4 regions of the Paraliobacillus sediminis genome follow, and region 1 is predicted to be linked to each of the others. Evidence: riboswitches for the same ligand, from Rfam matches in the RefSeq annotation. Region 1 holds a riboswitch; each other region holds the start of a gene.
The links. Region 1 has a riboswitch for cyclic di-GMP ahead of D2K60_RS12340 (ketoacyl-ACP synthase III). Riboswitches for the same ligand answer to the same signal wherever they lie in the genome.
Positions count from the first base shown of each region.

Region 2: it holds a riboswitch for cyclic di-GMP, as region 1 does, so the genes downstream of both, D2K60_RS17965 (competence type IV pilus major pilin ComGC) here and D2K60_RS12340 (ketoacyl-ACP synthase III) in region 1, are expected to answer to the same signal.
Region 3: it holds a riboswitch for cyclic di-GMP, as region 1 does, so the genes downstream of both, D2K60_RS03785 (putative bifunctional diguanylate cyclase/phosphodiesterase) here and D2K60_RS12340 (ketoacyl-ACP synthase III) in region 1, are expected to answer to the same signal.
Region 4: it holds a riboswitch for cyclic di-GMP, as region 1 does, so the genes downstream of both, D2K60_RS07680 (HD-GYP domain-containing protein) here and D2K60_RS12340 (ketoacyl-ACP synthase III) in region 1, are expected to answer to the same signal.

Region 1 covers NZ_QJSI01000002.1:1,247,626-1,253,438, forward strand. The annotation lists gene D2K60_RS12325 (hypothetical protein) at 1-134, opposite strand, end outside; gene D2K60_RS12335 (PAS domain S-box protein) at 984-1,775, shown strand; cyclic di-GMP riboswitch class I at 2,161-2,250, shown strand; gene D2K60_RS12340 (ketoacyl-ACP synthase III) at 2,295-3,308, shown strand; gene D2K60_RS12345 (hypothetical protein) at 3,321-3,674, shown strand; gene D2K60_RS12355 (hypothetical protein) at 4,685-4,864, opposite strand; gene D2K60_RS12360 (DUF3953 domain-containing protein) at 4,967-5,188, opposite strand; gene D2K60_RS12365 (GNAT family N-acetyltransferase) at 5,389-5,813, opposite strand, start outside.
Region 2 covers NZ_QJSI01000003.1:1,020,310-1,026,122, forward strand. The annotation lists gene pilM (type IV pilus biogenesis protein PilM) at 1-408, opposite strand, end outside; gene D2K60_RS17960 (prepilin peptidase) at 422-1,177, opposite strand; gene D2K60_RS17965 (competence type IV pilus major pilin ComGC) at 1,240-1,569, opposite strand; cyclic di-GMP riboswitch class II at 1,625-1,705, opposite strand; gene D2K60_RS17970 (type II secretion system F family protein) at 1,759-2,961, opposite strand; gene D2K60_RS17975 (type IV pilus twitching motility protein PilT) at 2,995-4,035, opposite strand; gene D2K60_RS17980 (GspE/PulE family protein) at 4,046-5,671, opposite strand; gene D2K60_RS17985 (pilus assembly PilX N-terminal domain-containing protein) at 5,705-5,813, opposite strand, start outside.
Region 3 covers NZ_QJSI01000001.1:871,095-876,907, forward strand. The annotation lists gene D2K60_RS03775 (hypothetical protein) at 1-968, shown strand, start outside; gene D2K60_RS03780 (iron-sulfur cluster assembly accessory protein) at 1,055-1,360, opposite strand; cyclic di-GMP riboswitch class I at 1,551-1,633, shown strand; gene D2K60_RS03785 (putative bifunctional diguanylate cyclase/phosphodiesterase) at 1,728-3,989, shown strand; gene D2K60_RS03790 (hypothetical protein) at 4,180-4,461, shown strand; gene D2K60_RS03795 (spore coat protein) at 4,481-4,876, shown strand.
Region 4 covers NZ_QJSI01000002.1:318,146-323,958, forward strand. The annotation lists gene D2K60_RS07655 (isochorismatase family protein) at 1-243, opposite strand, end outside; gene D2K60_RS07660 (GNAT family N-acetyltransferase) at 337-891, opposite strand; gene D2K60_RS07665 (LURP-one-related/scramblase family protein) at 1,025-1,219, opposite strand; gene D2K60_RS07670 (GNAT family N-acetyltransferase) at 1,667-2,248, opposite strand; gene D2K60_RS07675 (YpzI family protein) at 2,535-2,672, opposite strand; gene D2K60_RS07680 (HD-GYP domain-containing protein) at 2,731-3,714, opposite strand; cyclic di-GMP riboswitch class I at 3,850-3,945, opposite strand; gene D2K60_RS07685 (YwaF family protein) at 4,076-4,792, opposite strand; gene D2K60_RS07690 (alpha/beta hydrolase) at 4,857-5,639, opposite strand; gene D2K60_RS07695 (LURP-one-related/scramblase family protein) at 5,661-5,813, opposite strand, start outside.

The sequences.
Region 1 (5,813 bases):
ACTTCTTGTTTATCTGTAACAAAACCCTCATAACTAAACTCATGTCCTAAAACATATATCGTTAGATTGGAAATGAAATCTTTTCTAACAGCAAGATTTAAAATGGAGAAAAAGGTTGAGTGAACTGATGTCATATTGCTGATGGCTACTTTAGTTGAATATATTTGAACCTTTTTATTATTAATAGAAATAATTTTCATATCGGATTTTAAAGATACTCTAGTTGAATTTCTTCTCTGTTTCTATGAATCGAAGGGACACAGATGATTCAGTATAAACAAGAAGTAAACGTTGCGAAGAGTATAGATATTGATGCTAAATCAGCCCATCTTGTTCCATCGGTTTAAAACATGTCCCTTATCAAACAAATATTGCACTCCATACAATAGATACGCTTTATAGTGTATATATATATAGAATTGAAAATAGTTTAATCGATATAAACGAACAATTTTTAGTTTTTTAAAAAGGGGCATGAAGATAAACGCAAAGATTCCATTAACAAAAGCATTAAGTAATACAAACTTTTTAAAGTTTCCATACGAAATCTTAAGTATCCACATAGAAAGCGGTATATAAGGACCAATATCGAAAGGAAGTTCATCTCTTATAAATGATTTCGGTTTATCATAAAACTTCCACCACTTGCGTTGGTGTCCATAAATATGATTTATAATTTCATAAGTACCTATAATAATACTCGCTATAGAATAGCGCTTTACATTACGCTTACCTATAAACATTAAGGATATCCATGGAATTAATATTATGGTTAGATTAAATAATACGTGACGTTTTGATGTCATAATGATTCACCTCACCTTCAATATGATTAAGATATCCAAATTTAATAAATATATTCAACACCCTAGTAAAATTGCTTTGCAATATAATAACGGTTAAATTTGGATGAAAGCTATCTAATATCATTAGTATATGAACTTTGATATAATAAATAGATTATTAAATTTGGAGTGAATATCATGAGTGACAAAATATCAAAAATCGATTACCTTGATGTTATGGAATACTCTTTGGATCCACTCATCATCCATACTGATTATAGAATCATGTATATAAATCAGGCAGCTGAAGAATTTTTTGGAGCAAAGAAAGTTGAAGTTATAGAGTCTAGCCCTTTGGATATTTTTAAAGAAACTTCTAAGACCGCTATTAGGAAAAGAATACAATCTGCCTACGAACATCCGGCCGATGTTATTGAAGAAACTATATTTAGAATGGACGGAACGACAGTTGATGTTGAACTATATTGTCACCCTTTATTAGTCGGGGATCAAAAAGCCATTCAGACATATGTAAGAGATATAACAGAACGGAAAAAAGCAGAACAGAAACTAATACAGATGATGACACATATAAATGAATTATCCGCAACTCTTGTTCCTCTGGGTAGCGAATTAGCAGTTCTTCCTTTAGTCGGAAATTTTGATGACCAAAGAGCAAGACAGCTTTTAGAGATTATACCAGTGAAAGTGCAGAATCAAAATATAAGCTGTATAATTATTGATTTCTCAGGTATTTATAGTCTTGATCATGTTGTAGCAGATTATCTTTTTAGAATAAACAACGTTTTATCTATACTTGGGGTTCAATCCATTATCACTGGTTTACGACCTGAATTAGCAATGATAGCCACAAACCTCAATCTAGACTTATCCGCTATACCAACAATGGCTACAGTAAAAGATGCACTTTCCTACTTGGGATTAAAAGTTAAAAATAGTAATAACAAGAGGTTTTTTAAAAGGAAATGAAGTCATAATTAGAAGGACCTATGAATAGTATTTCTAACTGTGTTGACTATGTAATTTTTTCTACTAAAATGAAAAAGGACCATTGTAGTCCATTCCTTGCACTCTATTAAGCAAACATTAAATAGCCCATACCTAGGATGTGGGCTATTCTTTGTGATTAAAGAGATTTCCTCGACGCTAATCTTCAACTAATTTACCTTCTAATTAATTGGTTAAATCGGATAGGATAGGTTTTATGCAGCCAACGACTTATACAAGGAACCTTGCGGACAGTTACGCTATAGACATAGGTCTTAAAACCTATTGAAACTTTGAAAAACCAGAAAAAATATGTATAGACTTTTAAATTTTAATAGTGTAAGATACCTATATATTAAAAATGAACTTTCGATACTAGCAAACTTATTGAAAAGTAAGGACGCAAAGCCATGGGTCTACGGTAATGAATGATTACTAGGATTGCCAGGTTACCAAAAAAGGGAATGAACACAAATCCGCCCTTGTATGGCGGTTTTTTTGTTGGAAAGGAAATATAAAATGTTGCCTAATGTAAAAATCAGTGGAGTTAGTACAGTACATCCAGAAGAGGCTTTTAATAATGATTTTTTTATAGAACATTTTGAAAAATTAGGGTTAGAAGTTGAGGGTTTGATGAATCATTTAGGAAGGGGAAACAGATATTTAGTAAATCCCAAAAAAGAAAGTACGATTACTATGGCTATTAATGTGGCCGATAAGGTTATGAAAAGTACGAATACTGCCGCTGATGATATTGATATGGTTGTTTTTGTTTCAGATACCCCAGAATATACTTATCCTAGTAATGCACTTTTTCTTCATAATAAATTAGGAACAAAGAATGCGCATATTGTTTATGATTTGAATGCGAATTGCATTGGAATGTTATCTGCTTTGGATCAAGTAAGTACGTATCTAAAAGCAAATGAATCACTTCAGAAAGCACTTATTATTAGTAGTGTAAATATTAGTAATATCTCTAGAAAAGACGACACCATAACCTATCCCAATTTTGCAGATGGTGCCGCTTCACTTTTACTAGAAAAAACGAGAGATAATGATGGTATTTTGGCATCTAATTACTTTACTAATTCAATACTATCTGATGTTGTACTTTACCCTGCTGTAGGTTTTTCAAATATATTTAATGAAGACATCCCAACTGATGATAAGAGACTAAAATTCATCCCACATGACGTTAGCTTTTTCTCAGATGATTGGAAAAGAATGATTGTTCAGATGTTGGATAATCACCAAATGAATCTTTCAGAGATTGACCATTGGATTTTCTCTCAATTTTCAAGACCAGAAATTGAGGAAACACTAGCTAAATTAGAAATCGGGTTAGATAAGTACACATTTGTAGGTGAAGAATATGGCTATACAGGTGTTACTAGTCCGATATTCGCTTTAGAGCATGCATTAGATAACGGTAAAATAAAAAAGGGAGATAAAGTGGTATTCTGTTCTGTTGCAGTTGGCTACAGTATGGCTTCGATTTTATATCAATTTTAAGGAGGAACAATTATGTTTAAAGTAGAAAAAAATAGTACGAGAAAAGAACTAATCGTTACAGTAGGCGGCTTTTTTAAAGAAGAAGAAGGCGAGTCATTTCTTGCAGATTATAATGAAAATGTGAAGGGTATTGTACCTTCATCTTATAAATTAATAGTTGATTCTACGGACCTTGCAGCTTCCAAAAAAGATATGTTACCTATTTTAGAAGCGTGTTTTAAGCTATATATGTCAAATGGCTTTAAGAATATTGTAATGATAAATCCATCTTCCGTAATTTCCAAAGGTCAAATGCATAAGTTGGCAAAAGTCAGTTCGTTTGAGGGTGTTTTTGTAGATTCACTAGCAGAAGCAAAAGAAATTTAATAGCAGAAGCATAAGGATTTTTTTGGTTTATTAGACTAATCTTTTATTCAAAAAGCCCTCAAAAGTACTGCACCCCGGAAGTTAGATTTAAGAATCTAACTTCTGGGGTGTTTTTTTGTGGTAAAGTACAATAAAAGTTTTAAAATTGCAAAAGAATATTTAGACCTTCGGTAAAATGTCAAGACAAAACTAATTAGATAACCCCTTTTATTTTTCTAGTAATTCACTTTTTTGCTGGTCTTGTTTCCTATTGTCTTTTTTAATAAATCTGCGCATCTACCAAACGAACTAAATTTCTTACAGTTAAGACGAGTGCTCTTTTATGTTGGTGTTTTAGAACCAATTATTTAAAGAAGGTATCTTATATAGGATACCTTTAAAGTATTTTCTCTTAGGAGAAATCCGTTGTTGCGCAGTATGTGTCTACTGTGCAGCAATGACTTTATATTATTAGTTGATCTTGTTCAACATAAGCACCTGTTTGGTTTAACTAACTCACTATCAGCCTTTTTCTAAATTTGCTAAGTTACTTGGCAATGGAAGACTTCATTCCTCTTCCATTTTTATAATTTGTCAATTGTACGTGGAAATAGTTTATATACTCTACAATAGCAAATACATAGATAAACATAGTTAATATAAATCGCGAAAACTCTACCCTTTCTAACACAAAAATATCAAATAATAGAATAATAGGTGCTATACATATGAGAATAAGGTTTATCTTTTTTAGTACGTCTAAAATTTTGTGAAGGTTAGGAAAAATCATTCTTTTAGACTTCAAACTTCTCCACTTTACAAACCAGTAAAAACCACCTTGTAGTAAGATGAAATTTAATATAAAGAATACATATAATATAGAATAACTTTTGTTTGGATTCAAAGCATGATAAAAGAATACAAAATTAAATACAATTATTGCAAAAAATTCTCCAGTAAATAAATATACAAGTCTCTTTTCCAAGTCCTTTTTCAATTTCTTCCCCCTTTGTTGAAAAGCAACAATTCCATCACTTTTTAAAAATAGTTGTATCTTCAATACGAATAGAATGAACCTCTCCACAATTTAAGCAAAATGTATAAATTTTATTAGTTCCTTTAAGTGACATTTTATTTGGCTTTATAGGCATATAATCTGTTGCTTCCGTAAAGTTTACGCTTCCACAATTAGCACATGTTTTATTTTCCATTTACCTTGCTCCTTTACTATTTCAAACTATTATATTTCCCTAAACTAACCTGCATAGTTAGTTCAAAAATGGCAGCGACAGCTTGTTCCACAATTGCACCTGTTAGCTTAATAAAATATAAATTGAAACAAAAAGGCTAAATCCGGCTACAAGGAAAGAATTAATGGCATTTGCATTTCGTTTTTGAAATTCAATAACCCCTGTAATTAAAAGCATAATCCCTAAGAAGAACAATGCATAAGGTATTATTACCCCAGGTATGCCAGTTAACAAACCATAACTTGATAAAGCAACAACAATAATGGATAAAATAAGTCTAAGCATTTTCAACGATATTCCCCCAAAAATATAATTAAGTTTCTCAGAAATTCTTGCTTAATCATAACATTTAATACTATTTATTTGGATAAAAACTGAATACTCCTTCTCCCACTAACCTGCCACGTTCGTTTAACAATGGCAGCTACAGCTTGTTCCATAATCGTACCTGTTTGTTTAAGTGGAAAACTTAACAAAGTTGGATTTTATGCTTGGGAAGTAATAGGAAGTTTAACTTGTAATGGAAAATGGTTACTACCACTCGATTTCACGAATAATACATCATCACCATCAAAAATATCACTTTGTGTATCAATCCCTTTATAATTAGGTGTATAGTGAAAAGCAATTTTATTAATATCGCTATTAGTAATCTTTGAAAGAATATTGTCAATGCTGACTTCTTTTTTACTAACAATATCAAATATATCTATTTGCTTGCCTTCAGCCTTAAAAATTACTATTGCATCTTCATCTTCTATGTAGTAAATATCATTTGCAAACACGTATATACAATAGAACATTAGAAGCCCGTGAGTGTTTTGTGTTCCAAACAGATTCGAAACATGCACTCTTTCGAAGGCAGTTTTATAAATAAAGTTAAGGTCGTCAATATTGCTACTATCAAGTT
Region 2 (5,813 bases), on a different contig from region 1:
AAATAAAAGGATTTTATTCGTTTGTTCTTCTTCTGTAATAACTTCAAAATCTATAACTGGATTTTGAAAAGGAAGACGAATACTACCATCTAATTCTAATTCGATATATTTTTTCACTTCATCTTTAGTTAATTGTTTAGGTACAGATTCTTCTCGCATCGTAACGAAAGCATCCGGGACGCAAAATGTAAGGTGCTTATTCTTCCATTTTTTATCTTTAACTAGATTTTTAAAGATAGTAGTTAATCTTTTTTGATCTAAAATTCTACCATCCTCAACAACGCCTTGTTCCAATGGTATTTCTCCATAGTCACTAGCAGCTGTAACGTTTTTTTTAGATGAAACAAGATATCGAATCATCGTATCATTTATGGCGATGTTTATTCTATCTTTATTAAGTAGATTCATTTGTGTTCATCCTTTAAAAAAATGATGTAATATACCAATTGATTATGTAATTACCAAAATAATAAGTAGTTAATGCAGCCAGACAAATAGAAGGGCCAAATGGTACCGGACTTTTACGGTTAATTTTTTTAGTAGCCAATAATAGTAATGTTATAAGTGTACCGAAAATAGTAGCTAGAAAAAATGTCAGCAGGATTCCTTTATATCCTAACACAATTCCTAGGATAGTGAATAACTTCATATCACCCGCGCCCATCCCGCCTTTACTAACCAGAATGATAAGTGTTAATAATAAAAATCCCACCGCTGCACCAACCAATGAAGACCACCATGGTTCTAACGGATCTATGATACGTAAGATAATTAAAAACGGTAGGAAAAATAATAAGATTTTGTTAGGTATTAGCATATATGTGATGTCTGAAACAACAATAATTACACATAAAGAAGTGAGTAAAACTGCCATTACTAACTCCAGTTGAAAACCAAAAAAATAATAGCTAAAACTGAAAAGGAAAGCTGTAGATAATTCTATTGTAGGGTAAAGAGGAGAAATCTTTTCTTTACAGTTTCTGCATTTACCAGCTTGAAACAGATACGAAATAATCGGAATCAACTCATACCAATGCAATGTCTTATCACAACGGGGGCAATAAGAACGATCAGATTCTAAAAAGTTGTCATTTGGTATACGTAAACCAACAACATTGTAGAATGAACCAAATACACTTCCAAAAACAAAAAAAATAACGATATAATAGACTTCCATATTTTTTATCTCCTAATTATGTATAAAAGACCCCTTTGAAAAGGGGTCTTTTTAAATTATTATTACGGGGTGTATTCATATTGATTCGTATCTGTATCAAAAGAGACTGTACCCTCTGGTAGTTCATCATTATCCTCAAGATAACCAAGTCCTACAAGATCATCTGCATCCATACCATCAGTGAATTCATCTTGTACATCTGCTAATCTTGCTGCATCAAGTATCAATTCAATTTGTGCCTCATCAGCATCCTCTTCTGCATCACCAATAATATTCCCAATTGCAGGAACGGCAATTGCTACAATAATACCCAAGATAACAATAACTGCTAAAAGCTCTACTAATGTAAAACCTTTCTCATTGCGTAACATTTTCTTCATTCTAGTTAACATTTTATTATTCCTCCTCATTTAATTTTTTTGATAAAAAAAGACTCACAGCATAAAAAATGGTGTCAGCCGGTTGCACTACTAGCTCAAGTTTATCCAAGTGCCCAGTTACAGATAAACCCTCATCGCTTCTACTATTCGTTTTATACTAATAGTTCTATTATACTATACTTTTGTAACCTGTCTACACTTTTAGATGTTTTCAAATAAACTAAACATAGGTATTACGATCGCTAAAACAATTGCGCCTACTATTACTGCTAAAAATATAATCATTACCGGTTCAATGAGCGACTTAAACTTCTCTGATGACTCATCTAACTCTTGTTCATAAAAGTCAGAAACTTTTTTCAACATCGCATCAATGGAACCTGTTCGCTCTCCTACAACAATCATTTGCGTAATTAATTTAGGGAAGACCCAATGTTTTTCCATCGGTGTTGCTAATGACTCTCCCTTTTCAAGTGAATCCCTACTTTCACGCAAAACGCGTTTGATCACTTTATTATCTATAACACGTTCCGTTATTGTAACAGCTTGTAAGATTGGTACAGAACTATTTAACAATGAACTCAATGTTTGTGTCATTCTAGCAAGTAAAGACTTTTGAATAAACATACCGAATATTGGAATACGAAGTTTTACGACATCAAATAAATAAGAAATGTTTGGTCTTCGATTTAATAATCTAATAGTCACACCCAATACTAGTACTAGTAACATCATAACCCACCAATAAGCTTGAACAATATCACTAATACTTAATATTGCTGCCGTATATGGTGGTATTTCTTGGTCGAAAGATAGGAACATGTCCGTGAAAATCGGTACAATAAATGCAAGTAAAAAAATAGTGATAAATACGGCAACAATTCCAACCACAATTGGATATGTTAACGCAGTTATGATCTTTTGCTTTAACTGGTACTGTTTTTCATAATAGGTAGCCATCCGATCAAGAATTTCATCTAAATTACCACTAACTTCTCCAGCATGGATCATACTAATTAATAATTCAGGGAAAAGACGTGGGAATTCTGCTAAGGCATCAGATAGTCCTATTCCTTCTTCTAGATCGCTTTGAATTTGTTGTAGCGCTTTTTTAAGTGGCTTACTATGTGTTTGTTCTTCTAAAATAGACGTCGTTTCTACTAATGTTATACCGGCATCTATTAACGTCGAAAATTGACGCAGAAAAATAACAAAGTCCTTATTCTTTATTGGATTACCAATATAAATATCTTTGTATAAAAGTGAGTTTAATTCATTTATCTCAAATAAAATGAGTCCTTGAGACTTTAATTGCTTAATAGCTTCTTTTTCATTCTCACTACTAATCTTGCCTTTTTTTATCTTACCATCGACAGTTTTTGCTTTATACGCATAATAGTTCATAGATTTCCACCTCTTCCCCCATCATAACTTGTACTAAAAAGTCATATCTTTTAAATAGGGAGCCGCATGTTTTTGCGTTATTATCCCTTGTTGCAACATACGTTTAATATCCATTGTCATGGTATGCATACCATACTCTTTAGAAGTTTGCATGGTGTTAGGGATCTGATGCATTTTTTCTGATCGAATTAAATTTTTCACTGCAGGTGTGTTGATTAATATTTCGGTTGCTGCTGCCCGTCCTATTCCTTTTGCCAAAGGAAACAAACGTTGGGATACAATGGCTTCCAGCACATTAGCAAGTTGAATTCTTATTTGACTCTTTTGATGGGCAGGAAAAACATCAATAATCCGATCCATCGTTGAGGACGCATCAGTTGTGTGTAGCGTACCTAGAACTAAATGGCCGGTTTCTGCAGCAGTTATTGCTGTAGAAATTGTTTCTAAGTCGCGCATCTCACCCACTAGTATTACATCTGGATCTTGACGCAAACACGCACGTAATCCTTTTTGAAAACTACTTGTATCGAATCCTACTTCTCTTTGATCAATAATACATTTGTTATGCTGGTATAGATATTCGATCGGATCCTCTAAAGTAATAATATGTCTGTTCATTGTTTTGTTCATGTAATCAATCATTGCTGCTAAAGAAGTGCTTTTACCACTTCCAGTTGGACCTGTAACTAATACTAAACCTTGCGGGAGCCCTGCTATCTCCTTTAATACGTTAGGTAAATCTAATTCTTCAATTGATGGAATCGTAGTTGGAATTGTCCGGATAGCTAATGAGATACAATTTCGCTGAAAGAAAATATTCATCCGAAAGCGTGATACACCAGCAATTCCATGCGATAAATCTAGTTCTCTTTCTTCTACTAATTTAGACCACATATCTTCAGTGAGAATCGATTTAGCCATTTGCTCTGTATCAGTTGGTTCTAATCTATTCTGTCCATGAAGTTGTAACCGACCGTCCACACGAAAAATTGGTTGTGAACCAACAGTTAAATGAACATCTGACGCTTTTTTATGAAATGCTATTGTTAATAATTCTTCTAGTCTATTTTCCATGCTTCCTCACCTACTCTTCCGTTGCCACGCGTAATACTTCATCAAATGTAGTAATACCCTGTTGAACTTTTAATAGACCATCCATTAGCAAAAAGCGCATGCCACTTTGCTTCACATATTCTTTAATATCCGTCATATCAGATTGATTCATCATCATTTTTTTCACTTTATCATCAATTACTAAAAGCTCATGAATTGCTGATCTACCACGGTAACCCGTTGATCTACAACTATCACAACCAACACCTTCGACCACTTCGGTTAAATCTATATGATGACGTTCAAATATTTCCTTTTCCATTTTAGTCACTGGTCGTGTCTGTTTACAATCCACGCAAACTTTCTTAACTAAACGTTGGGCCATTACGGCTGATAAAGCGGAAACGACAAGATAAGGTTCAACATCCATATCAAATAAACGTGGAATCGCTGCAATCGCACTGTTTGTGTGTAATGTACTAAAAACTAAGTGCCCAGTTAATGCTGAACGTATTGCTATTTCAGCTGTTTCACGGTCACGAATTTCTCCAATCATAATAATATTTGGATCTTGACGTAAAATCGAACGTAGGCCTTTGGCAAAAGTAAGACCTACCGCATTATTTACTTGAACCTGATTGATACCTTCTAATTGATATTCAACTGGGTCTTCTATCGTAATAATGTTAACATCTTCCTGATTCAATTCATTTATTGATCCATAAAGTGTCGTTGTTTTTCCAGAACCTGTTGGACCTGTTAATAAAATTAGCCCTGAAGGTTGTTCAATTATCTTTTGATACTTATCTAGGGTATCTTTTGAAAAATCTAGTTCTGTCAATGTTTTGAAAATATTACTTAAATCTAAAATACGAATAACAATTTTTTCACCAAAAACTGTTGGTAAAGTTGAAATCCGTAAATCGACTGGCTTCGCATCAATGATCAAACGTATTCTTCCATCTTGTGGTAAGCGTGTATCCGTTATATTTAATTCCGATAAGATTTTTACACGAGCAATTAAAGCATTTTGTAATCGTTTTGGTATAGTTTTCTCTGTTCGTAACATACCATCAACTCTATATCGAATCATGACCTTTGATTCAGAAGGATCAATATGTACATCACTCGCTTTTAACGTTACACCTGTTTGTAATATTTGATCTAATATCCGAATGGCAGGCGCTTCTTCATTCTCAGCTGCTTCTTCTGTATACGCGTCTTCCATATCATAATATTTATTTATTGCTTGTAAAATATCATCTTTTGTTGCAATTACAGGTTTGATCGTAAACCCTGTTGATAGCTCTAAATCATCAATTGCGTAATAATCAAGTGGGTCATTCATCGCAACAGTTAATATATTCTCTTGTTGCTGAATAGGTAACAACGTATTTTCACGTGCTGTTTCTTTTCGAACAAGATCCATTAAACCTTCATCAATTGGAAAACGATATAAAGAAACGCTGGGGATTTTCAAATGTACTTCTAATACTTCTAATAATTGTTTTTCCGTAATATAGCCTTGTTCAACAAGTGCATCCCCAAGTTTTTGTTTCGATTTTTTTTGAGCTATTGCATCAATTATCTGTTGTTCGGTAATTAGACCATTTTCTTTTAGAACGTCACCAAGTTTGCGTTTATTCCGAATCGCCATCTGACCCCTCTTTTCATAACAATGATTAAAACCCTAGTTTAATTCTACTGTAGGCTGCTTTTCAATTAAGTCGTCCGTTGATGGCGAACTGCTAGATCCAAAAGGGAAGTCATCAAAATTAACTTTTTTATAAGTTAAAGAG
Region 3 (5,813 bases), on a different contig from region 1:
TTATGATTCTTACCACATACGACGTTAGTTCTCTAGGAGAAGTTTTGTCTGTTCTGACATATGTACTTCTGAATGTCTTCTTTTTACACAGGAGAAATTGGACAGTTGGCTTAGTATTTCCATTAACATTATCCCTACTCATTTGGGAACAACAACGCTATTTGTATCAAGATTTTCAGTTATTTTTAATTAGTTTAGCTAGTTTTCTTGTTTTATTTATTGCAGGAAAAATATTATTTAAAAGACTGTACCAATGGAATGAAGAAAGTCACTATATCGATTGGTACTCTATTATAGCTGTATGTTATCTAGGTTATTCTATCACCTATCTTCAGGGAGAGAGTAACGTTTGGATTAATATTATTCCATATGTATTAGGAACTGTATGGCTATTTGCACAAGTGAGAAGGTTTACTCACCACATAGCACGGAAAGTGATTGTCACGTTGGGTTCGATTAGTTTTCTGCCAACCTATTACATTATTTTAGAAGAATACATTCCTTTTATTTCAGAACTCTTTCATACTGAACTTAGAATTTTCCCTGTTCTTTTCCTATCAATTATCTTGAGTTTAAAAACGTGGAAAAACTATAAAACGGTAATGTCTCATGTTCAAACAGTCTCTTTATTAGTTGTGACGATCATTTTAGTATTGGATGCGATTTCGAGTAATACAGTGCGGGATGCCTTAATTGTCGGAGGTCTTTCACTCCTATCCTTAGTAATAGGTGCTCAATTTCAAATTAAATCTTACTTTTTTATTGGAATTGGAACACTCCTCTTTAATCTGATCTATCAGACAAAACCGTATTGGGGCAATATGCCTTGGTGGGCCTATCTATTACTTGCAGGCTTCATCTTAATTGGGATAGCGAGCTACAATGAGTGGAAAAAGCAGCGAAAAGAAGAGGGAAAGATAGCCAAGAAGATGAAAAAGTTAGTCTTAAAATTAAAGGAGTGGGATTAACTATTGAAAATTAAATGCTGCAAAATATAGTTTAAACAAAAACACGCGTCTGCTACCAAAGGATTTGGAGACAGACGCGTGTTTTTTTAATGATGCTGTGGTGGTAATCCTTTTGATTTGTTACTAATTGCAAATCCTTCTTGTGGAACAAAGAAATACTGAATCCAGACGCCATCTAAAAAATCTTCTCTTGCATCTAGTAACACATCGATATCTTTATCCGTTTTAACTATTTCATCATGTTCTGTCGGTGTATCTAACATCACATCATAGTGTGCATGATTGCCGTGCATTTCGGTTACATAAACTCGAACCATTTTTCCTTCTGCACCATCACTTTCTAACCAACCTTTAAGTACTTTTGCAGCATTACGATTCATTTTACATTTCATTTCTTGACACCTCTTTTCTATCATATATCTATTATCACTGTGTTAACGAAAAAAATAAAGTATTTTGCATAGAGTCCAGCTATCAAATAAAAATGATAGTCAAAATAAAAGTAATATAACAGTTATAAAGTACCGCATAATAATTTCCAGTATGGTACAATTGAACTATACTATAAAAAAGAAGTTCTTTTCATTGAAAAGGCAAACTTATTGAAAAATAAGGACGCAAAGCAACAGACCTAAAGGGTGACCTATGGTGGCTGTGTTACCAAATGGATGACGATAACTGGTAATTAAAAAGTTATTTCCATTGGGAATAGCTTTTTTATATTTGTTGGGATTATCTTGAGGACGGGAGTAAGATAACATGATGTCTACTAAACGTAACGCAATCTTCACTATATTGGGTATAGCAGTGCTCTATTATATTATCCTATTATTTTTACAGAATAATGATTGGCTACGTTCTTTTCTTACTATTGGAATTCAAATTATAGTAGGAAGCATTGCTTTTATTTGGGTAAATAAAGCTTATCGTATCACTCCAGATAAGCAGCGTTTTTTTTGGCTAATTCTTAGTATTGGTTTATTATTGCATACAGTTTCCAATCTTAATTGGTTCGTATCACTACTCACGACAGGTTCGATGAAATATCCTGAGATATCATTTTTTCTATGGCTTGTGGCTTATATTTGTTTCCTAATTGGATTGCTATATAAAGTAAGAGTTATTAGAACATCTAAGTCTACTAGTCCCTATTTATTTTCAATAGTAGTCTTTACGACTTTTGCAACTTCAGTTGGTACGTATTATTTAATGAGCACAATCCAAGCTGTCCAGGGTGATGATATGATGGACACGATTATCACATTATTGTATTTAATATGTAGTATTAGTATCTTGTTTGCGATTACTAATTTGTATTTTTTATCATATGATTCGAAAGAGAAAGAGGTAATGATATTTATAATTATTGGCTTCTTTTTCCAAGTAGTTGCTGATCTGTACTATGCTTATTTATCATTGATGGGTGGCTATCAGATTGGTAGCCTTGTTGATGTTTTCTGGCTTTACGCTATCTTAATGATCGGCTCTTCAGGGAAGTTTGTGCACTCGAATACAGAAGAGTTAGACTGGAAGGTCATTAATTACTTTAACAACAGGGAAAACTTTTTACCTTATATTAGTACGATTATATTATTAATCCTTGTAACACAAAGTTATAATTGGAAACTTAATGCGCTAAGTTTAGGGTTAAGTATTTCCTTCCTGATGATCATCGGACGGCAGTTAGTAATTATGCGGAAAAATAGTAAGTTAGTAAGTGAGTATAGAAACTTAGCTTATCATGATACATTAACTGGATTGAAAAATAGAACGGCTTTTATTGAAGATTTAGGAACAACGATGAACATAGCAAGGGAATCTAATCGACCAGTGGCCTTGTTACTAATGGATCTAGACCGTTTTAAGACAATTAATGATACATTAGGACACCAAATTGGAGATCGTGTCTTACAAATAGCCGCGGACAGATTAAGAGAAAAATTAGGTTGCACGACAGATATTTATCGGGTTGGGGGAGACGAGTTTGTCGTTATTTTGCCAGATCATAATAAAAGCAGTTGCAGCGAAATAGCGGATAACCTACTGGGCGTTTTTCTTCAACCCTTTTTGATTGATTATCATGAAATATCAATTACACCGAGTATAGGAATCAGTATGTATCCAACGGATGGATTAGACGGTGATAAACTATTCAAGCATGCGGATGCAGCGATGTATATTGCAAAGAATAAAGGGAATAAATATTACTTTTTTAATGCTGCATTAAATGAGATTATTACCCGAAAAATGACAATTGAGATTGAGTTAAAAAATGCAATTGAACTTAATCAGTTAGCCCTTTTATATCAACCTAAAATAAATATTGCGACTGGTGAAGTAGTCGGAATGGAGGCGCTGTTAAGATGGACGCATCCAACGTTAGGTCAAGTGTCTCCTGTAGAATTTATTCCTATAGCAGAGGAGTCAGGTCAAATACTGTCGATTGGTGAATGGGTCATGCGTAAGGCTTGTCAGCAGAATGTAGACTGGCAGCAAAATGGTTTTCAAGCGTTAGCTGTTTCCGTAAATGTTTCTGTCCAACAGTTTGAACAGGATAATTTTGTTGTACTTGTAAGTAATGTTTTAAAAGAAACAGGTCTTTCGGCAAAGTATTTAGAATTGGAAATAACAGAGAGTATCATGCATGACATTGAAGAGTCGATTCAAGTTTTAAGTGGATTGCGAGAACTTGGCGTTGAAACAGCTATCGATGACTTTGGTACAGGATATTCGTCATTACATATCCTAAAAGAGTTGCCGATTAGTACAATTAAAATAGATAAATCCTTTATCGATGATATTGATAATGAAAAAGACTTTTCCATTGTAAAAACAATTATTGATATTGGTATGAATTTAAATTTAAATATAATTGCAGAAGGAATAGAAACAGAACAGCAAGCCAAAGCTCTTTTAGAACATCAATGTCGATATGGACAAGGTTACTTATATGCTAAACCGTCACCTGCTAATGAATTTGAAGCTCTACTTAGCGATTACTCTAAAACAAAAACAGTATAATGAAAATTGCTAGTTAATAAAAAGTAATCGTCACAGTCAATGATTGTGTCGGTTGCTTTTTTAGTTAGTGGTTGTATCCATCAGTAACATCTATCTATTCTATTGCTATCTGTGATAAGTACCCGCTCACATTTATGATAATTGTATATATATATGGTGTAAGCAAACTTAGCCAAGAGGGGGGAGAACATTGACAGATGGGGATATCCAAAACCAATTGAATCAAATATCAAGTGATTTGATTCAAGTACATGTCTCTGATATTTTTAAGAGACTAAATATTTCTAGAAATACAGAACTGTCTGATGAGGAAAAAAGCCAACTTAAAAAGTCGGTTGAAGGACTCAAATCGCAAACTGAAGCATTTTTAGCTGACCAACAAAATAGCGAGAAAACAATGACAGTTCAAACAGAGGCGTTAATTGAAAAATTGCAAAAAATTAAGCGTAATAAAAATAATTCGGAGTCATAAAAAAGAGGGAGGTATTAATGTGAGTAGAACGAGTAATCAATCAAGAGCGGTTAGTCAGTATGCAGACCAAATTTCTGGCATCGAGCAGCAATCAAGAGAGGCAATTTTTATTTTGAACTCAACAGATGTAACTGTTGATACAACTGATACCCAGGTGGCTGTTTCTTTACAAGTTGCATTACAAGTAGCAATAGTTATTGTAGTAAACATTTCAATAGCTAGTAGTTCAAGAGCACAAGAGGTAACAGAAGAACTATTAGGATATTCTAGAATTGATCAATCTAACAGACAACTTATTGTAATTGACGGAAGTGAATCTGTTAAAGTAACAACTACCGACACGGATGTTGCAGCATCCATCCAAGTGCTTTTACAGATTCTTTTAACACTTGTTGCACAGTTAGACATTCTTTAATAAAAAGAAACGTTCTCCTTTCCATTAACTAATAATATCCCATTAATTCCCCTGCTACTGAGCCATAATAATTGGTTCAGTAGCATTCTATGTTTCTTTAAGCAAAATGTACCTACTTTTAAAAATGTTAGTAAAAAAAACAGAAGCCTAATACTTAACGTCGATATATACAGATGAAAACACTACAGGCTTAACTCGCTTTGGAAATACACAACACATTCTTTAGGCACTTCTTATTGAAATGGATTTCAATTGAGAGAGGTTCATATGTTGACATAGTAATTCCCTTTCCATCACAATAAGCATCAACTGCGACGTAACATTCGGATCTTACTCGCTACGTCAGCAAATGCTTTTCCTTTCCACGGGCACAACCTCAGCTATCTATAGAAGCAAAGATCGCTTCTATAGAGGATCTTCGGTTCGTGCTGTTCCCGTAGGAGTGTCAAGCATTTGCTTCCTTCGCTGATTAGAGCAACTATTTCTAAATATGAATAATATTAAGGACAGAAATTATTAGAATGCTCATTGAAAAATTTGTGTTTTTGTTATTAATAAAGTTGTCGGTATTTCTAATTACATATGCAAAAGGATACTTATCATATATTTATAGACAAAATTAGTGAAGCGGTGAAATGGGTGAGACTCCTGTGGGAACAGCGCGGACTGAAGATCCACTCGGAAAGCGATTTTTGCTTATCCGAGTTAGCTGAAGCCGTGCCCACGGAAAGCGATCCCATTTCACTGTAGAACGGGTAAGGTCTTCTGGTACGTCGCAGTTTCTATCAAGTTAGTCAGATGAATTACCATGATGATTAGAGATTTCCTAGTTATGCCGAGACTTAAAAGCCTGTTTTACGCTCCGAAAATTGAGTAATATTAGTAATATAACATTTGTGTTTCGACCCAATAAAAAAGTCCTCCACCGCAGATAACG
Region 4 (5,813 bases), 930 kb from region 1:
TTTATCGAAGAACTTTGCATCCTTAGGCTTATTAATTGCTTCATGAACTTGAAAACCTTTGCCTTTACCACCTGCGACCTCTAAGTCTCTTACAAAAACAATCGGAACTTTTAAGTTACTAGCTTTTTCGATCACTAAATTGATATTTGTAATAAGTTGTTCTTTTTGGAAAACAGCACTTTCTTCTTGATTCCCTTCAATTAATTCTTGTTGCGCATCAATGATTAATAAAATTTGATTCACATGATTTCCCACTTTCATATTTTAAGAAACGTTTAATTTAAATAGACTTGTACCTCTTGAATTTTTTTTACGAAATTAAACAATGAAAAATAGTTAATCCCATCCATCTTTAAATCTCGCCATCAAGATGGTGTTGTAATAGATCCCGTCAGAAAGTAGTTTATCTCTTTTTAAGATACCTTCAATCTCAAAGCCGAATTTTTGATAAAGTTTAATTGCTCGACTGTTTCCTTCCATCACACGTAGATTGATTTTTTTGATATTATTGTTGTCTGCCCATGTTATTGATTGCTTTAATAGATTTTTCCCAATTTGATACGCCCAAAATTCTTTTAGTACACAGAGCCCAAATGTGACATTATGATTAAATCTATGTAATGGATTCCCTTGACATCTTGAATATCCGATAATTCGATTATTAACTGTGGCAACTAAAAATAGATTTCTAGCATTTTCATTATCTATTTTAATAATCTTTTCAAAACTAGTAATATCTAAGTATCCTTCTCCTCTTATTCTGTCAAGATTTTCTGTTTCTCCATCAATTTGCAGCCGTAAATCTGATAAAGCTTTGGCATCTTTAGTTGTTGGAGATTTAATCGTGTATGTTAGTTCATTTACAGCGAAATTTTCTTCAGTGATTTTCATAATTTAACCTGAACTCGCTTTCTAAATTTGATATTGCTACCCGATCGCGCTCTTTTAATACTTTATAACTACGAAATGGATCTGCTGACGTGTAAAGTTTATTGGTATGACTCTTACAAAAGACAAAGTCGCCTTATTTCTCACGTTTAAAGTAAAAATGAGAAGCACTTAAGAATCCAATTATAGAAAGAAATGTGATTATTAAGATTGGAATGAAAAGAAAACTACCTTTTATAACATACTTATCTCGTTCAACTTCATCCTTTGCATTTATAGTGAAATTTCCACCCGAGATAAATATTTTCTGTTTAAGATATACTTTATTCATAGAATCCTCCTATTCATACTTGTTTATAAACATTTCCAAAAGTAATACTCAAGTTACTGGTCTGATATGCCATTAAATTAGTCACCGCATCAGCACCTGAAAAATAAGTAAAAGGATTAAGGATTAAGATGGATGATGGAGTGTAACGTTTCTAATGATTTAAATGCCATTGACGACCCTATAAGGTCTCTTAGCTAGCGCAGGATCTACCTAAGCAGTATTACGCTTAGCAAAAAAAATCAATAGAAAAAGTACCTTTACTTTTTTGGTGTGTTATTTTTATTGTTCTTTTTGGATTGGAGTGCTTTATCATATTCTTCGTATTTATAGTAAAAATGAGAAGCGCTTAAGTAGCCGATTATTAAAAGAATTGTGACTGTTAAGATTATAAACCAATTAATAATTCCACCACCTTTAAAATAATTATTGGCAATTCATTTTCTAATTTTAGTAATTACCTAATATACCTTCTAGTTTTTTCTTAACTAATTCCCAATCATTCTCAATAACACTGTAAAACACAGAATTCCGGTAGGTTTTATCCTCGCGTATCATATGATTTCTTAATATGCCTTCCTTTACTCCACCGATTTTTTCTATCGCTTTTTGTGATCTAATATTTCTTTCATCGGTTTTAAATTGAACTCGTATTAGTTTCAAGGTTTCAAAGCAAAATTTTAATAACAAGTATTTACATTCTATATTCACATGTGTTCCCCATACAGTTGGAGAGTACCAAGTCCAACCGATTTCCAAACTTTTATTAGGATGCGAGATGTTCAAAAATCGTGTAGAACCTACAATTTTATTCGAATTACAAAGTATAACAACAAAGGGGAACTCTCTTCCGCTATTTTTATTTTCTAATGCATCTTCAACAAAGAACTTCATATCATTTTCGGTTTGTATTGTTATGGGTAAATGACCCCATATCATTGGATCGTTCCCAATGCCATATAACCCCTGTATATGATGCTTTTCCATTGGTACAATTCGTACTTTCTCGCCAACTAATTCATCAAACACAATTTTTAATCCTCCCTGAATCAAAGCTTATACTTACATTCCCAGTATAGGAACTGTTCAGATCAGAAACTTGAATAATTAAGTTAGAAAAACCATTCCAATAATTCTGTTTTAACTCTTAAATTCATCTATTCTCGTTTGTCTTAAGAACTATCGATCATAATAATCATTTTAACATAAATATCCAATAAATCGTTTTTTTATTTCGTTTCTTATACAACAAAAAGCACTTTTCTGTAATAAGAAAAGTGCTTTGAAATCTATTATGTTTCGACGTTGTTATGTTTTCTTATTTCCCATCATTCAGTTTTCTGCCTTCTTCAGGACTAGACATTTTTGTTGCTCCCGCTTTACCTAGATCTTGATCTCGATCGGATTCAACACGGCCACTTTCTCTTAATTTCTTTTCTTGACGGTCTTTTCCCACTTTAAACACCTCCTTACGATAAGATGAGTTGTTTAAAGGGAATTTATTCAAAGTTTATCTATACAGCGGATTCAAATGGTTTTATCATAAAAGTGGGATTATCTATTAAATCTATCACTTTTTCGTTTGAAAGCATCTTTATCATCGGTCGATGGAAATGTTTATTTATTTCAGTAACAATTGCCGGTTGATTATGATTAATTAGTACTTTCGTTCCTGGTGGATAAGTCGCGACTGATTGACTAAAAGCAGTTACAATTTTGTACGAATAGATATGATCTGACGTAGCCATGATTGCCTCCATAGCATCATGAGGTGGAACTTTTTCTTTTACTATCAAATTATCGTATCGGTTCGCTACGGCACAAATTTGAGCGATTTCTAAAAAGTCATTATCCTTTATTTGTCGTGGAAAACCTTTTCCGTCTAATGTTTCGTGATGTTGATAAGCAATATGTGCTGATACAATACTAAACTGACTAATATTTCGCAAAAATTGGAACCCCAAATCAGGATGTTTCTTCTCATCTGCATCTATTGCTTTACCGATATCGTGTAGCAATGAGCCAATTGCTAAATCCCTAAGTTTTAGATCGTTATAGCCCATTTCTTTAGCTGTTAATAAAGCAAGGATTGTTACGTTAACCGCATGTGCATAAGGCTGCAATTCCTTTGTCATTGTTCCCGATGGAATAAGTATAAGTGTTGGTCTATGTTTTACTTCTTTAAGCAATATACCTGCAACTTGCTGAATGGGTTTTAATTCAGGTGTCTTTTTATTCATCGCATATTCATAAAAAGTTTTAACTGCTTGAATTGCATCCGTCCATGTAGGCATATCAAGCATATCTTCAATTGTAATCCCTTTGGATACTTCATCCTCTATAAAAAGAAAGTTAATGCCCATATTCTCTAGTCTAGATTGTATTTTAGGATCGATTGTTCGACCAGTTGCGAGTAATATACGTTTGTTCGAATCATAAATTGGTTTAGCAAGTATCATACTTTTGTTGTCATACTCTGAGATATTAATTAGTCTCATGTTTACACCTCATTTTTATAATCTATAAATACTAATTAATATAGACCTATTCCCATAACTATTAGCTATTCGATAAAAGCGTATAAAAAAAAGCTATCACAAATAAATGCATAGCCAAAATAAAGGTTCATGTAATTTGGTGGTCTGGCAATCAATAGTTCGGCTATTAAGCCGTACCTTAGACCCATGACTTTGCGTCCTATTTTTTCAAATAGTTTGCCTTTTTCGTGATATTCTATTTAATTACTGTCTTTTATTGATACTTTAGTACTATTTTAAGAATAGCGTATTTATGATTATATTTCAACATATTTCGACATTTATTTAAATAGTAACAGGTGCATGTTGCTTACAATAACATTCAAATCTTTTTTGAACTAAATTTAATTTCAACTAGATATAAAAGAAAAAATAATGTGAAGGCAACAACTTCAAACGATAAAATATACCATGGATACGGTCCTAAAAAGTCAATTATACTTACATTGCTAGGCTTTCTTGATAAGAACATATAGTTTGAGCCTATGATTTGATTGATGATAAATACAAATCCAGCTATTATATTAAGCGTGACAAATGCTTTCATAACGGATTTAATAGTAGGTTTAAATCCTTCAATCCATATCATATAAAAACAGGATAGTATGATGGCTATGTGGACGAAGAAAAATTGAAAGAATCGCAAATGTGGGATACCGAAAAAAAGTTCTGGAGTGATTACGGCAATAAATGCCCCGATCATACTCACAAAAAAAGCTACTTCGAATACCTTATAACTCCTTGTCAGTAACATAACAGCACATAAATATAAGGAGATTGAACACAATTGCAACGGTAAATTGATGATCAGATCCCACTTATCATGAAGTAGATACCATAATTGAAAGAAAATTTCTCCAACTATTAAAACACCAAGTAAAGTATACTTGACATGTTTCTTATACTTTTCTTTTATGTTATCTCTGTAAAAATACATCCATCCTATCAAAACAAATGTTAACAGCATCATACTAATATGGGAAAGAGAAAACAATTGAAATGGATAATCTATCTGATTAAAACGAAATAACTCACCCATTTTATAATCTCCTCCCTCTAAAAAATGCATTATCCGAATCTATTTGAAATAATATTTAAAAATTTTAAAATCCTCTTTTTCTTAGCCACATTTCACAGGCGGAGGTCCACCATTTAACATCTTCCAATTCATCCGCAAGTCCAAGTCCGTGTCTTCCACTCTCAAAAACATGTAATGCATGAGGAACTTTATTCTTACTTAACGCACTAGATAGCTGGAGACTGTTCTCTACTGGAACGGCATCATCATCTGCCGTATGCCATATAAAAGCAGGTGGTGTATCAGCTTTTACATGATTTTCAATAGACATCAAATCTACTAAAGAATCAGCAGGATCTTCACCTAGTAAAGCCTTTTTACTTCCTTCATGGGTGAATTCACCCATTGAAATAACTGGATAACAAAGTACCATTAGGCTAGGGCGACTACTGTGACGCTCAATTGCATCATCGGCATTAGGATTACCCGTATCATAATGCATCCCTGCTGTCGCTGCCAAATGCCCACCTGCAGAAAAACCTAATATACCAATTCGCTCAGGGTCTATATTCCACTCTGTTGCATAATGACTTACAGTGCGAATAGCACGTTTAGCGTCTTTTAAAGGTGTCGGATGTTGATGAGGAGCTACACGGTAATGTAATACAATTGCTGCTATGCCAATTTCATTGAGCCATTCTGCAATTGGTGATCCTTCGTGTTCTGCACGATGTGTATACCCACCACCTGGACATACGATAATAAGGGGTGTTGGTCTATCTTGGTTCAACAAATAAGGTGTAAAACTAGGAACATCTTCATCTATTGCATTTAACTTTCGTTCTACATCGTATAGTGATAATAGCATTTCTCCTGCCTCCGTTATAATCTAATTACCCGCACTTGCTGCTGCGGAATTTTCTTCTTGTTTGACAAAATCAATCGCGATAACTAATGAGATAATAATATGTTCTAGTGACTCGTCTTTAACGCCCACCTCATAGCTATCGCCCCAAGTAAACCATTTTTCGTTTACTTGACC